One region of the Cytobacillus sp. FSL W8-0315 genome, then DNA from elsewhere that is predicted to be linked to it. Evidence: riboswitches for the same ligand, from Rfam matches in the RefSeq annotation. Region 1 holds a riboswitch; the other holds the start of a gene.

Region 1 (6,590 bases):
GGAAGATCAAGTTAAGGAACTTGTGAAACTTCTTCATACTGAAGCCAAAGTTGTCTGATCATCAATAACTGATAATAATAACGCAGGGGGTAAAACATATGGCTAGAAAAGTATTAGTGTTAGGTGAAGTCCGTGACGGTTCATTGCGTAATGTATCCTTCGAAGCTGTTGCAGCTGGTAAGACTGCGTCAGAAGGCGGAGAGGTTGTAGGTGTTTTAATTGGTGATTCTGTAAGCGCTTTAGCTAATGAAATGATTCACTATGGTGCTGACCGTGTTGTAACTGTTGAAGATGAAAAGCTGAAGCAGTATACTCCTGACGGCTTTTCACAGGCTTTAATGGCTGTGATTGATTCCGAAAGTCCGGAAGGCCTGATTTTTGGACATACAGCATTAGGGAAAGATCTCGCTCCTAAAATTGCTGCCAAGCTGGAGTCAGGTTTAATCTCTGACGTAACGAGCCTTGAAGAGGCAGGCGGCAACCTGGTGTTCACACGCCCGATTTATTCAGGTAAAGCTTTTGAAAAGAAAATTGTTACAGATGGCCTCCTCTTTGCAACAATTCGTCCAAACAACATAGCTCCATTGGAGAAAGATGAATCAAGATCAGGAGATATTGCTTCTGTTGCAGCAGAAATCAAAGATCTTCGCACGATCATTAAGGAAGTTGTCCGCAAAGCAAGTGAAGGCGTTGATTTATCCGAAGCTAAGGTTATCATTGCCGGCGGCCGCGGCGTTAAGAGCGAGGAAGGCTTTGAGCCATTAAAAGAACTTGCTTCGGTTCTAAATGGAGCAGTGGGTGCATCACGCGGAGCTTGTGATGCTGATTATTGTGACTACTCGCTGCAAATTGGCCAAACCGGTAAGGTTGTAACACCAGATCTATATATTGCTTGCGGCATCTCCGGTGCTATTCAGCATTTAGCTGGGATGTCCAACTCAAAAGTAATCGTAGCCATTAACAAAGATCCGGAAGCCAATATCTTTAAAGTAGCTGATTATGGTATTGTTGGAGATCTGTTTGAGGTTGTTCCACTGTTAACTGAAGAATTCAAAAAGCTTAAAGTAAATGCATAAGATAGTATATCGAATGGGCGGCTGATGGCCGCCCATTATACATAGTGCCAATAGGGAAAGAAAGAGAATAATCTGTTCCAAATAGGGTAAATTACGATCGAGCAGATTGTTCGCAACATATAATAAACGATGGTATACTGTCGTTAGTATTTGAGTTAAATTTTAGGAGGCATATCAAATGGCTATTTCACATGCAACTGACCAAAACTTCACTGCTGAGACTGGTTCGGGATTAGTATTGGCAGATTTCTGGGCTCCTTGGTGCGGCCCTTGTAAAATGATCGCTCCTGTTTTAGAAGAGCTTGATTCTGAAATGGGCGATAAAGTAAAAATTGTAAAAATCGATGTTGACGAAAACCAGGAAACTGCTGGAAAGTTTGGCGTAATGAGCATTCCGACATTAATCGTTCTAAAAGACGGTGAAGTTGTAGATAAAGTGGTTGGTTTCCAGCCGAAAGAGGCTCTCGCTGAATTACTTTCAAAACATGCGTAATTTATAAGGAATTTTCCCGGTGTCCCATAAGGACATCGGGATTTTTTTGTCATATGGGTTTTGTTGTTATGCTGCAGGTTTCCAGGCTGATATAATAAGATGGTAATAATGTGCCATCTGCATATTAGCGGCTAAATAATATTGGTTTGCTGCCAGCGCAAACAAAGTATTATACTAGCTTTCACCCCAAAATGATTATGCCAAACAATGAATAAATTGAACTTCAATAAAAAGTTTTAACCGGGGAGGTGTAGTGCCATGAATGATACGATAAAAAATAAACTGATGCTGCTTCCTGCCCAGCCGGGATGTTATTTGATGAAAGACAGGCAGGGTACCATCATATACGTGGGGAAGGCAAAAATCCTGAAAAACCGTGTAAGATCCTATTTCACAGGCTCACATGACGGAAAAACATTAAGACTTGTTAATGAGATCGTAGATTTTGAGTACATTGTCACTTCTTCAGATATGGAAGCACTGATCCTTGAGATGAATCTGATCAAGAAATATGATCCGAAATATAATGTAATGCTGAAGGACGATAAAAGTTACCCTTTTATCAAATTGACGGCCGAACGCCATCCCCGTCTAATTACAACCAGAAAAGTAAAAAAAGACAGGGGAAAATACTTCGGACCATATCCCAATGTGCAGGCTGCCAATGAAACAAAAAAGCTGCTCGACCGAATTTATCCTCTCCGCAAATGTTCAACTCTTCCGGACAGAGTTTGCCTTTATTATCATTTAGGCCAATGTCTTGCGCCATGCGTGAAGGCCGTAGGTGAAGACCAATATAAGCAAATGACAGACGAGATTGCAAAATTCTTGAATGGCGGATACAAAGAGATTAAAAAAGACCTGACTGCAAAAATGACAGCAGCTGCTGAAGAATTGGACTTTGAAAGGGCAAAGGAGCTTAGGGATAAAATTGCCCATATAGATGCAACAATGGAAAAGCAAAAAATGACAATGACAGACTTTACCGACCGGGATGTATTTGGATATGCGGTTGATAAAGGATGGATGTGTGTTCAGGTATTCTTCATCAGACAGGGTAAACTCATTGAAAGAGATGTATCAATGTTCCCTATTTATAATGAGCCGGAAGAAGAAATCTTAACTTTCCTCGGCCAGTTTTATACAAAAGCAAACCACTTTAAACCGCGAGAAATATTGGCACCGGATTCGGTTGATGCTGAAATGGCAGAACAGCTTCTGGATGTTAAGGTGCTAAAACCGCAGCGAGGGCAAAAAAAGGACCTGGTGAAGCTTGCTTATAAAAATGCAAAAATTGCTCTCCAGGAGAAGTTTTCTTTAATTGAGCGTGATGAAGAACGGACAATTAAGGCTGTAGAAAATCTGGGGGATCAGCTTGGAATATATACGCCTCACCGGATAGAAGCATTTGATAATTCAAATATCCAGGGAACGGACCCTGTTTCAGCCATGATCGTCTTTATTGATGGCAAACCAGAGAAAAGAGAATACCGTAAATATAAGATTAAGTCTGTTAAAGGCCCTGATGACTATGAATCCATGAGAGAAGTAGTCCGGCGCAGATATACAAGGGTACTGAAAGAAGAGCTGCCGCTTCCGGACTTAATCATGATTGATGGGGGAAAAGGGCATGTTGAAGCTGTACGGGATGTGCTTGAAAATGAGCTCGGTCTGGATATTCCGATTTCTGGCCTGGTGAAGGATGAAAAGCACAGGACTTCTCAGCTCTTATATGGTAATCCGCTTCAAATTATTCCACTTGCAAGGAACAGCCAGGAATTTTATCTGCTTCAGAGAATTCAGGACGAGGTTCATCGTTTTGCGATTACTTTTCATCGCCAGCTTCGCGGGAAAAATGCCTTTCAGTCTATTCTTGATGATATTCCCGGCATAGGAGAAAAACGAAAGAAACAGCTGCTGAAAGCCTTTGGATCTGTAAAGAAAATGAAAGAAGCACCAATAGAGGAGTATAGGAAAATAGGCATTCCTGAGAATGTTGCCGAGGAATTGAAGTTGAGGCTCGAGGAACAAAATGGAAATCCTAAGTCATAAATGGATATAGACAGAAAATTTCAGATATGTTATACTAATTCAAACTTTATATCAATATCACTTTATAGCGATAAAGCGTATGTTCATTTAGTTCAAACAAAGTTTTGGGACTATGAACCGAATCGTTAAGTGAAGGTAGAGGTGCGAACTTCATCAGTAAAAGCTTGGAGAAGAATGAGCTTCCATGAAAAGCTTTGAAAGGGTACGTTCGCCGAAGTGGAGAAAATCTCATCATTTTTTCTGCTGGTTCTGCATTGAATAAATGCAGGATTGTCAGGACAATGCCGTCCTGGAGAGCTATCTCACTGTGTTTGCTCATTTTTATACTTTGGCTGCACAGCAATGGGATAGTAAACTATTCCATTGCTTTTTTTATTGCCCAAAAGGGTATTTTAGAGTTAAGGCCATTGTCAAATACAGCAGAGTGAACTGATATGCTTCACTTACATAGGACGGCAAATCACAAAATTACTATTTCTTTAGAAAGAAGGGAAAGCTGTGGGAATCATTGTGCAGAAATTCGGGGGCACCTCCGTGGGGACTGTAGACAGAATTCAAAATGTTGCCAATCGGGTAATTGAAGAAAAAAATCGGGGAAATGATGTTGTTGTAGTTGTTTCGGCAATGGGCAAAACAACTGATCAGCTGGTTGGCATGGCAAGGGAGATTTCCCCCTCACCTGATAAAAGGGAAATGGACATGCTGCTTACAACCGGCGAACAGGTGACCATCTCTTTATTGGCAATGGCTTTAAATGCGAAAGGGCATCCCGCCGTTTCTTTTACAGGGTGGCAGGCAGGCATTAAAACAGAAGCAGTCCATGGCAATGCGAGGATAGTGAATATTGATCCAGGTACCATTAAGGGTGAATTAAACCAGGGGAAAATTGTAATTGTGGCAGGCTTCCAGGGGATGACTGAAGATGGTTCCATCACCACACTTGGCCGGGGCGGATCTGATACAACGGCTGTTGCACTGGCTGCAGCACTTAAAGCTGATAAATGTGATATTTATACTGATGTAACCGGGGTATTTACATCAGATCCCCGCTTTATAAAGAATGCCAGAAAATTATATTCTGTTTCCTATGATGAAATGCTTGAACTGGCCAATTTGGGGGCAGGTGTGCTCCATCCAAGAGCAGTCGAATTTGCGAAAAATTATGGACTTCCCCTTGAAGTGCGTTCAAGCCTTGAGAAGGAAGCCGGAACAATCATTGAGGAGGAAGTAAAAATGGAACAAAACTTAGTCGTGCGCGGTGTGGCATTTGAGGATGATATAACAAGGGTGACGATTCTTGGTCTTCCTAATTCAATGACTGGATTGTCTACTATTTTCTCGGCGCTTGCCAAAAATCGCATTAACGTTGATATCATTATCCAGAGCATGACAGAGGCTCAGACGACAAACCTTTCATTTTCAATAAAGAATGAAGATCTCACAGATACAGTAAAAGTGCTGGAAAAGCATAGAGAACAATTAAATTATGACAGAATTGAATGGGAATCGGGCCTTGCTAAGGTTTCGATTGTTGGCTCAGGCATGATTTCCAATCCGGGTGTGGCTGCAGAAATGTTCGAAGTGCTTTCCGCGAATGAAATAACGGTGAAAATGGTAAGCACATCAGAAATTAAAGTATCGGCGGTTGTTGAAAACAGCAAAATGATTGATGCAGTTGATGCTTTGCATGATGCATTCAATCTGTCGGTTTCTCCGGTTAAGGCTTAATTCCAGGAATATCAAACAATAAGCTATCAAAATTGATAGCTTATTGTTTGTACATATGATATTACTCAGCAGGATCCTTTTTATCCCACTTCACTGTAATAAGGATTTTGCCAGTTTTTTTGCGGGGATGTTCGAATGCCTCACAAATGACTTCTTTTTGAAGTTCAATCTGCTGGGCTATAAATCCGGCCTCAAGCTGAAAGGTGCAGTTATGATTTTTTTTGCAGCGGTCTGTAATCAGCTGGCTGGATAATTCCATTTCAATTTCATTTTTCGATTCGTTTGCGATGGAAAGATTTCCCCAGCCGGCGTTTATAAAAAACTCGGCAATCTGGCCGGCTGTTTCCAGAGGATACATGCGTGCGATCCTTTTGCCTGCCCAATATAAAATTTCCGGTGCTTCATTTCCCAAAAGGTCATGCAGCAGCACTTCCCGGATTAGTTCATAGCCAAAAACCGGAACTGACTGTATGTGATCTTCATTAGTGGATTTCGCAGATGCTAATTCGCTCAATAGTCTCCCCTCTTTCTATGATTCTATTATATACAATATGCTGAGAGAGTTAATATCAATTCGGGAAAAAATAGAACGATTTGCATAGAAATAATTACTATTCCAGTATACTGGAGAGCAGCAACTGGGTCATATTGAACTGCAGAATAATATATGTTTTTTAGCCGCTAATATTTTTTAAAAATTTTATTAATATGGAACATTTTATGTATCCGTTTTCTTGACGCTCTATTATCTTGGGAGTAAAATGGACATGTCACATAATTGTAAGAAAATGAATAACATTTTCGAGATGATGTCCTGAGCGGGGGCTCAGCATCATTTTTTTAAAATCAGGGGGGGAAAGTTTATGGCAGGTAATCGTGAGTTTTTTAATCGCAGATTGCATTCATTACTTGGGGTTATACCGGTTGGTTTGTTTTTGGTGCAGCACCTTGTAGTGAACCATTTTGCAACAGGGGGAGAGGAATCTTTTAATAATGCAGCGCATTTCATGGAAAGTCTTCCATTCAGAATATTCCTTGAAACGTTTGTAATCTATCTACCTTTGCTGTTCCACGCAATCTATGGACTTTATATTGCTTTTACTGCAAAAAATAACGCAAGCAGGTATGGATACTTCCGAAACTGGATGTTTATGCTGCAGCGTGTTTCAGGTGTCATTACACTGGTTTTTGTTGCATGGCATGTTTGGGAAACACGTGTACAGGCTGCCTTTGGAGCAGAT
Region 2 (6,590 bases), 360 kb from region 1:
CAGAAGAACAGTTATTCTATCTAATGAGCCGTGGAATCTCAGAGGAAGAAGCAACAGAAATGATCGTAATGGGCTTCATCGAGCCATTTACGAAAGAACTTCCAATGGAATACGCAGTAGAGATGAACCGCCTGATTAAATTCGAAATGGAAGGTTCTATCGGTTAATAAATATTTTATGAAAACCCGTTTACCGGCCATGGTAAGCGGGTTTTTTAATGGTAAGAGGCTGAGAAGGGCAGAAACTGTTTAAATTTTGGAAAATTAATGATTTAATTGCTAAAGTGAAGATATAACCCTTTGTGAAAAACGGTTTTAAATTATTATTCTTAAAATACTTATGGCAAAAAAACGGAGGTGTTTTAATGATTATTATAGGCGTAACAGGGTGGGGCGACCATGATAGCCTTTATACAGGCAATATATCGCCGAGAGATAAATTAAAGGAGTACGCCGGCCATTTTCCAACTGTCGAGGTGGACTCTGCTTTTTATGCGGTGCAGCCAAAGCGCAACTCTTCCAAATGGGTAAAAGACACACCTGAATCTTTTCAATTCATAGTAAAAGCCTACCAGGGCATGACCGGCCATCAGAGAGGCGAAATCCCCTTTGAAAGCAAAGAAGAAATGTTTGCAGCTTTCAAGGACTCATTAGAGCCTTATATCCAATCCGGCAAGCTGGCTATGGTGCTGTTTCAATTTCCGCCATGGTTTGACTGCAAAAAAGCCAATGTCGACTATCTTCGCTGGTGCAAAGGGCAGATGGGGGATATCCCTTGTGCCCTGGAATTCAGACATCAATCCTGGTTTCGACCGGAGTTAAAGGAAAGTACATTAAGATTTATGAGAGAAGAAGGCTGGATTCACAGCATCTGTGACGAGCCGCAAGCCGGTGAGGGTTCTGTTCCAACTGTCCTGGAATCAACCAGTCCTGATAAGGTGCTTGTTCGGTTTCATGGCCGGAATTTTCATGGCTGGCAGAAAAAGAATGGAGATAACTGGCGAGAGGTCCGATATCTTTACCGCTATAACGAAAAAGAACTGGCTGAATGGGCAGAACATCTAAAACAACTTGAGAAAAATTGTAAAAATGTATTCGTCGTCTTCAATAACAACTCTGGCGGTGACGCTGCAGACAATGCTAAACAAATGATCGGACTTCTTGATATCGAATACCAGCAGCTCGCTCCCAGACAGCTTGATTTATTTTAAGCGATGCCAGGCACTTTCACCCTTTTCCTTGTCCTCACATATTGTGTTAATGGAAAAGGAAAGGAGTGGCGGCAAGTATGATTGATTTAAAACCGATTGATATAGATGGCCATACTTTTTTGAGTGTATCGGTGCAATTGCCGAAGACCAATCTGCTGGTGGTAACGAATGATAAAGGGTATATCATGTGCGGCGCCCTTGATGTAGCTTTGCTGAATGAGAAGCTTAAGGACCGCAAAGTAATTGCCGGCAGGGCGGTCGGCGTAAAAACCATAGAGCAGCTGTTAAATGCCCCCCTTGAATCTGTCACATTTGAGGCAGAGGAACTGGGCATTGTTAAAGGGACGATAGGAAAAGAAGCACTTCTTAAAATGATCTAAAGGCATGCCTTGACAGGGCTGTCTTTTTTATTGGATCTATATTAAGAGCTTACTTCGGACATAAATTTTTTTAATACGGGTTATCCGCACATAAAGTATTTTATCCGAACATAAAAAACGGTTATCGGCACATAAATTTTTTTATCCGCATGTAAAAATTGGCTATCCGCACACAAAAAACATAAATTGAAGAAAAAATCTCCCTGGAATGAAGGCGAGCACCCTATGTTATCCTTAAAAATCAACTTTCATAAAAAATTAGAGAGCATCGGCCAATGCCGGAATTTTGTCGTATAATGTAAATAAAACCAAATTATACCCGAAATATAAAGTAGCACTGAAAAAAGGATATGGGAGATACATATGAGATTAGCAGCAACCAATACAATTGAGACTGGCAGCGTTTTGGCCAAGGCAATATATAATGACAAGGGTCAGGTCCTCTTGCATGAAGGTGTGGAGCTGGCTGATAAATTGATACATAAATTGCAGGAAATGGGTATTACGTATGTGTATATCAGGGATTGGCGCACTGAAGATATCCAATATAAGGACCCTCTGTCTGCCAAAATGCGAACGATGGCTATCCAAACCATAGAATCGGTTCTGAAGGAAGTAGGAGCAAATAAAGATTTATCAGGCTCTTTAGTGATTGAGAAAGCCTCTAAACGGCTATCAGGGCTAATTCGTCAGCTAATCGATGAAATAAGGGGAAATAGAGAGCTGCTTACGATCTTATCAGATGTTTATACATATGACCACTATATTTTCACACACTCCCTGAATGTAACCCTTTATTCTCTGGCAATCGGGATGAAGCTTCAGCTCCTGCCAAAGGAACTTGAAATCCTGGGGCTAGGTGCTATTCTCCATGATGTAGGAAAAATGAAGGTGCCGGCAGATATTCTTTTGAAACCGGGTAAATTGACAGTGAAAGAATTTGAATCAATAAAGAAGCACCCTGAAGATGGATTTAATATATTAAGAAAAGTAGAGACGATTCCGCTCCTTGTTGCACATTGTGCCTTTCAGCATCATGAGCGTTTGAATGGTACCGGCTACCCGCGCGGCCTTGAGGGAGACGAGATACATGATTTCGGCAAGATTATTGCGATTGCCGATGTGTTTGATGCAGTAACATCTAATCGCATTTACAGACAGGCTATGCTTCCGCATGAAGGTCTGGAGATTTTGTATGCAGGGGCAGAAAAGTTATTTGATAAGAGGATAATCGAAGTTTTTCGTCAAGCGGTCGCTGTATATCCTGTGGGTGTTACAGTTGAGCTGAATGATGGCAGGAAAGGCGTTGTCTGCCGGCAGAACGCGGGTCTGAGTGATAGGCCTGTCATCCGCATACTTGAAGAAAAGGGCAGGAATGTCGAGCCATATGAAGCAGATTTGAGGATTGAATTGAATTCTGTCATTATAGGATGCGATACGACTTTTGTACAACAATAAACTATTTTGGATTTTTGAGCCTAGTTCCCTCCTTTACAGCATACATATAGCTTGTAAAGGGGGGATTTGTTTTGGCAAAATTTCGCGGCCGGCTGCCCCGGAAAGGTCCTCTGCCATTTCGCTATGTATTTCTATTGACCTTTATATTTTTCGTCATCTCAACTGCTGCCGGCCTATGGATTATCAACGAAGGGCTTAAGCCCACACTTATGAGCTATGCCGATTCACAGACAAGGAAAATCGCATCATTGGTGATAAACAATGCGATTAATAAAAAAATTACCAATGTGATGGATTTGGAAGATATGTTTGAAGCAAGTGAAAGCGGTGTTGTCAGCATCAATGTTGAAAAGCTGAACAGGGTCAAAGCGGAAGTAACCGAACTGGTTCAGGATAATATTAAGAAAGCGGAAAAGGGCGATTTGGATGCTTTGGAGTCCTTTACAGACGTGGAAATCAACACGGAACAAATGGAGAATACAAATGGAATTGTTTATTATGTGCCGCTTGGCCAGGCAACCAATAATGCGCTTCTCGGAAACTTGGGTCCCCGGATACCGGTAAAATTTAATGCAGTGGGCTCTGTTACCTCCAATTTTATAACTGAAACAAAGGATCATGGCATTAATAATGTTGAAGTAAAGGTTCTGGTACGCCTGGATGTGCAGGTTCAAATCATTATTCCTTTTGCCACCAAAATTATCACTGTACAGGAGGATGTGCTTGCCGCTTATGGTATTTACCCAGGAAAGGTCCCGCAATTTTATAATGGCGGAGGGGGCACCTCACCATCAATAGAAATACCGGCCGGCCAATAACACTTGCAAATAGATTAGTATTTTGATAAAATTTCAATATAATTTCATAAAAACCTTATCATATCCGATGGGGTAGAGGCGCAAGATTCAAGAGTACGCTGTGCGAGGATGACAACTAAGACCGCAGCCGAAAGGGAATGTTGCCGAAGCATGATTAGTGAGTCAGAACTAATCTTGCTGGGGTTACTTCGAATAGGAGTAACACTGTCATTATGAGGGGAAAGTATGAATATACTTTGTCAAAGCCTTCATAATGGGGAGCTACAGATCGTGATGGAGAAACTAATTACTTCAAAAGAGTAATGATAGATTTTTCTCTATCGTTACTCTTTTTTTATTTTGACTCTGTCATCATCCTTGTTGTTTCCCCTACGAAAAGCGGAAGGCGCCCGCTTATCGGCGCCTGTAGCTGGACACCAATCAAATTTCAGAGGAGGACAAGTAATGGCAAACACGATTTTCTCCCTGCTTCCGCCTTTGGTAGCAATCGCCATGGTTATCCTGACCAGGCGTGTATTGCTGTCATTGGGAGTGGGAATCGTAACAGCCGCACTATTGCTGGCTGAATTTAGCATCACAGAAACATTCAGCATCATTTGGGATGCTGTAAAAGGAATTTTTGTTTCAGACGGAGAGCTGAACACCTGGAATGTATATATTATTTTATTCTTGCTTGTATTAGGAGTTATTACTGCATTTATATCTATTTCAGGCGGAAGCCGCGCATTTGGAGAATGGGCGATGAAGCGGGTCAAGACCCGTGCAGGCGCACAGATTGTCGGAGCTGTTTTAGGTATTATCATATTCATTGACGACTATTTCAATGCTCTGGCAGTCGGACAGATTTCACGTCCGATTACTGACAGGCAGCGCGTTTCCCGTGCGAAACTTGCCTATTTGATTGATTCGACTTCAGCACCTGTTTGTGTGGTTTCACCAGTATCAAGCTGGGGAGCTTACATCATTGCGCTGATTGGAACTATCCTTGCTGCCCATAATGTTAGCGAGTATTCAGCTTTCTCGGCATTTATTCAAATGATTCCAATGAATCTTTATGTATGGGCTACACTTGCTATTGTGTTTATTGTTGCAATAAGGGGCATCGAAATTGGGCCAATGAGGGTACATGAGAAGCGGGCAGTTGAAGAGGGACTTGTAATGGATCCTGAGAAGCCTGCACCTGGTGAGCTTAAAGACGACCTTCCAACAAGTTCAAAAGGATCAGTCGGAGATCTTGTGTGGCCGATTATTGCCCTTGTCATTGGTACAGTTGGTGCGATGCTTTGGACGGGGTCACAAGCGGTTGAAGGAAATGCGACGATCCTGCAAATTTTTGAAAACACAGATGTATCGAAGTCACTTATCCTTGGCGGCCTCGTAGGTCTAGTGGTTTCAATGGGATTATTCTTCCGTCAGGCCTTTGTTTTGAAAGGTGTTAACGCAAATGTTTTTGGCAAAGGGGTATGGGAAGGCGTAAAATCCATGCTTCCAGCTGTTTATATCTTGCTGTTTGCCTGGGCGATTGTTGATCTGATCGGCCGTCTGGAAACTGGAAAGTATTTGGCAGGTATTGTGGAAAGTTCCAATATGAGCACTTCATGGCTTCCGCTTTTACTTTTCCTCATCGCGGGAATTATGGCATTCAGTACTGGAACCTCATGGGGATCTTTCGGCATCCTGCTTCCGATTGCTGGAGACATTGCTGCTGCAACAGATATCGCGCTGTTATTGCCGGTTATGTCAGCGGTCCTTGCCGGAGCGGTTTTCGGAGATCATTGTTCACCTATTTCCGATACAACGATTCTTTCCTCAACTGGAGCAGGGTGTAACCATATAGACCATGTGATGACGCAGCTTCCATACGCCTTGATTTCAGCGGGTATCGCAGCTGTTGGTTATTTAATCGTCGGGTTTACTGGAAGCACTGCTATCGCATTACTCACAGTGGCTGTTCTTGTTGCGGCATTTGCTTTCGTTGGCCGTGGCAAAAAAGAAGCCTGGCAGGAAAATAAGGCTAGTTAAAACCTATAGAAAAAGGCTTTCTCTTTGAGAAAGCCTTTTGGTGTTCATCCATCATATTAAAGAGGTCCCCCGGAAGGGACCTTTTTAATTATAGGTTGTCATTATTTTTTCTATTAAGAGAACGATTTAAGTCTTCATCGTCAGTAACATATTCTTGGCCGCCTTCTAGATGCACTTCTTCTTTCTTGAGGTTTTCTTTAACCTGCTGGGTTTCCTGAACTTCCCGTTTGCCTACGACAATTTCTTCGGTGACAACAGGCCTTTTGGAGACTTCTACACGCTCTTCTGTAATTGGGATCCTGATTGTTTCCTCATCTGATATAGGTGATGTGCTTGCACCAGTTGGATCATCCACTCTTCTTCTTTCTACATACACTTCTTCATGCTCTACCGGTACATTAATTGCTTTTTGTTCTTCCACAACATCTTTATGGATTTCAACTTCTCCGGCTTGAACACGTTCTTTTGACACATCCAGCTGTTCTTCCCGAAGTTTTAATGATTGTTCATCTTCTTCAGCGGGATTCCTCTGCTGGCTATATCCCCCATTGTAAGTGCTGTCCACATTGGCTTCAGCAGTTCCGGCATTGGTAAAGCCTGTTGCAGTATCCATTCTATCACTGTATAAAATGATTTTTCCCTCGTTTACATAAGCTTCATACTTGCGTGCTTCATCATCTGACATGCCCAGTTCCCTGAACT

What was found. Region 1 has a riboswitch for lysine ahead of MKY20_RS08920 (aspartate kinase). Riboswitches for the same ligand answer to the same signal wherever they lie in the genome.
Region 2: it holds a riboswitch for lysine, as region 1 does, so the genes downstream of both, MKY20_RS07140 (Na+/H+ antiporter NhaC family protein) here and MKY20_RS08920 (aspartate kinase) in region 1, are expected to answer to the same signal.

What each region holds. Positions count from the first base shown of each region.
Region 1 covers NZ_JBBOOC010000001.1:1,753,248-1,759,837, forward strand. The annotation lists gene MKY20_RS08900 (electron transfer flavoprotein subunit beta/FixA family protein) at 1-58, shown strand, start outside; gene MKY20_RS08905 (electron transfer flavoprotein subunit alpha/FixB family protein) at 99-1,076, shown strand; gene trxA (thioredoxin) at 1,255-1,569, shown strand; gene uvrC (excinuclease ABC subunit UvrC) at 1,828-3,621, shown strand; lysine riboswitch at 3,750-3,929, shown strand; gene MKY20_RS08920 (aspartate kinase) at 4,120-5,349, shown strand; gene MKY20_RS08925 (YslB family protein) at 5,411-5,863, opposite strand; gene MKY20_RS08930 (succinate dehydrogenase cytochrome b558 subunit) at 6,213-6,590, shown strand, end outside.
Region 2 covers NZ_JBBOOC010000001.1:1,392,417-1,399,006, forward strand. The annotation lists gene sufB (Fe-S cluster assembly protein SufB) at 1-167, shown strand, start outside; gene MKY20_RS07120 (DUF72 domain-containing protein) at 365-1,210, shown strand; gene MKY20_RS07125 (YunC family protein) at 1,288-1,590, shown strand; gene MKY20_RS07130 (HD-GYP domain-containing protein) at 1,954-3,048, shown strand; gene yunB (sporulation protein YunB) at 3,120-3,866, shown strand; lysine riboswitch at 3,932-4,138, shown strand; gene MKY20_RS07140 (Na+/H+ antiporter NhaC family protein) at 4,311-5,888, shown strand; gene MKY20_RS07145 (YsnF/AvaK domain-containing protein) at 5,977-6,590, opposite strand, start outside.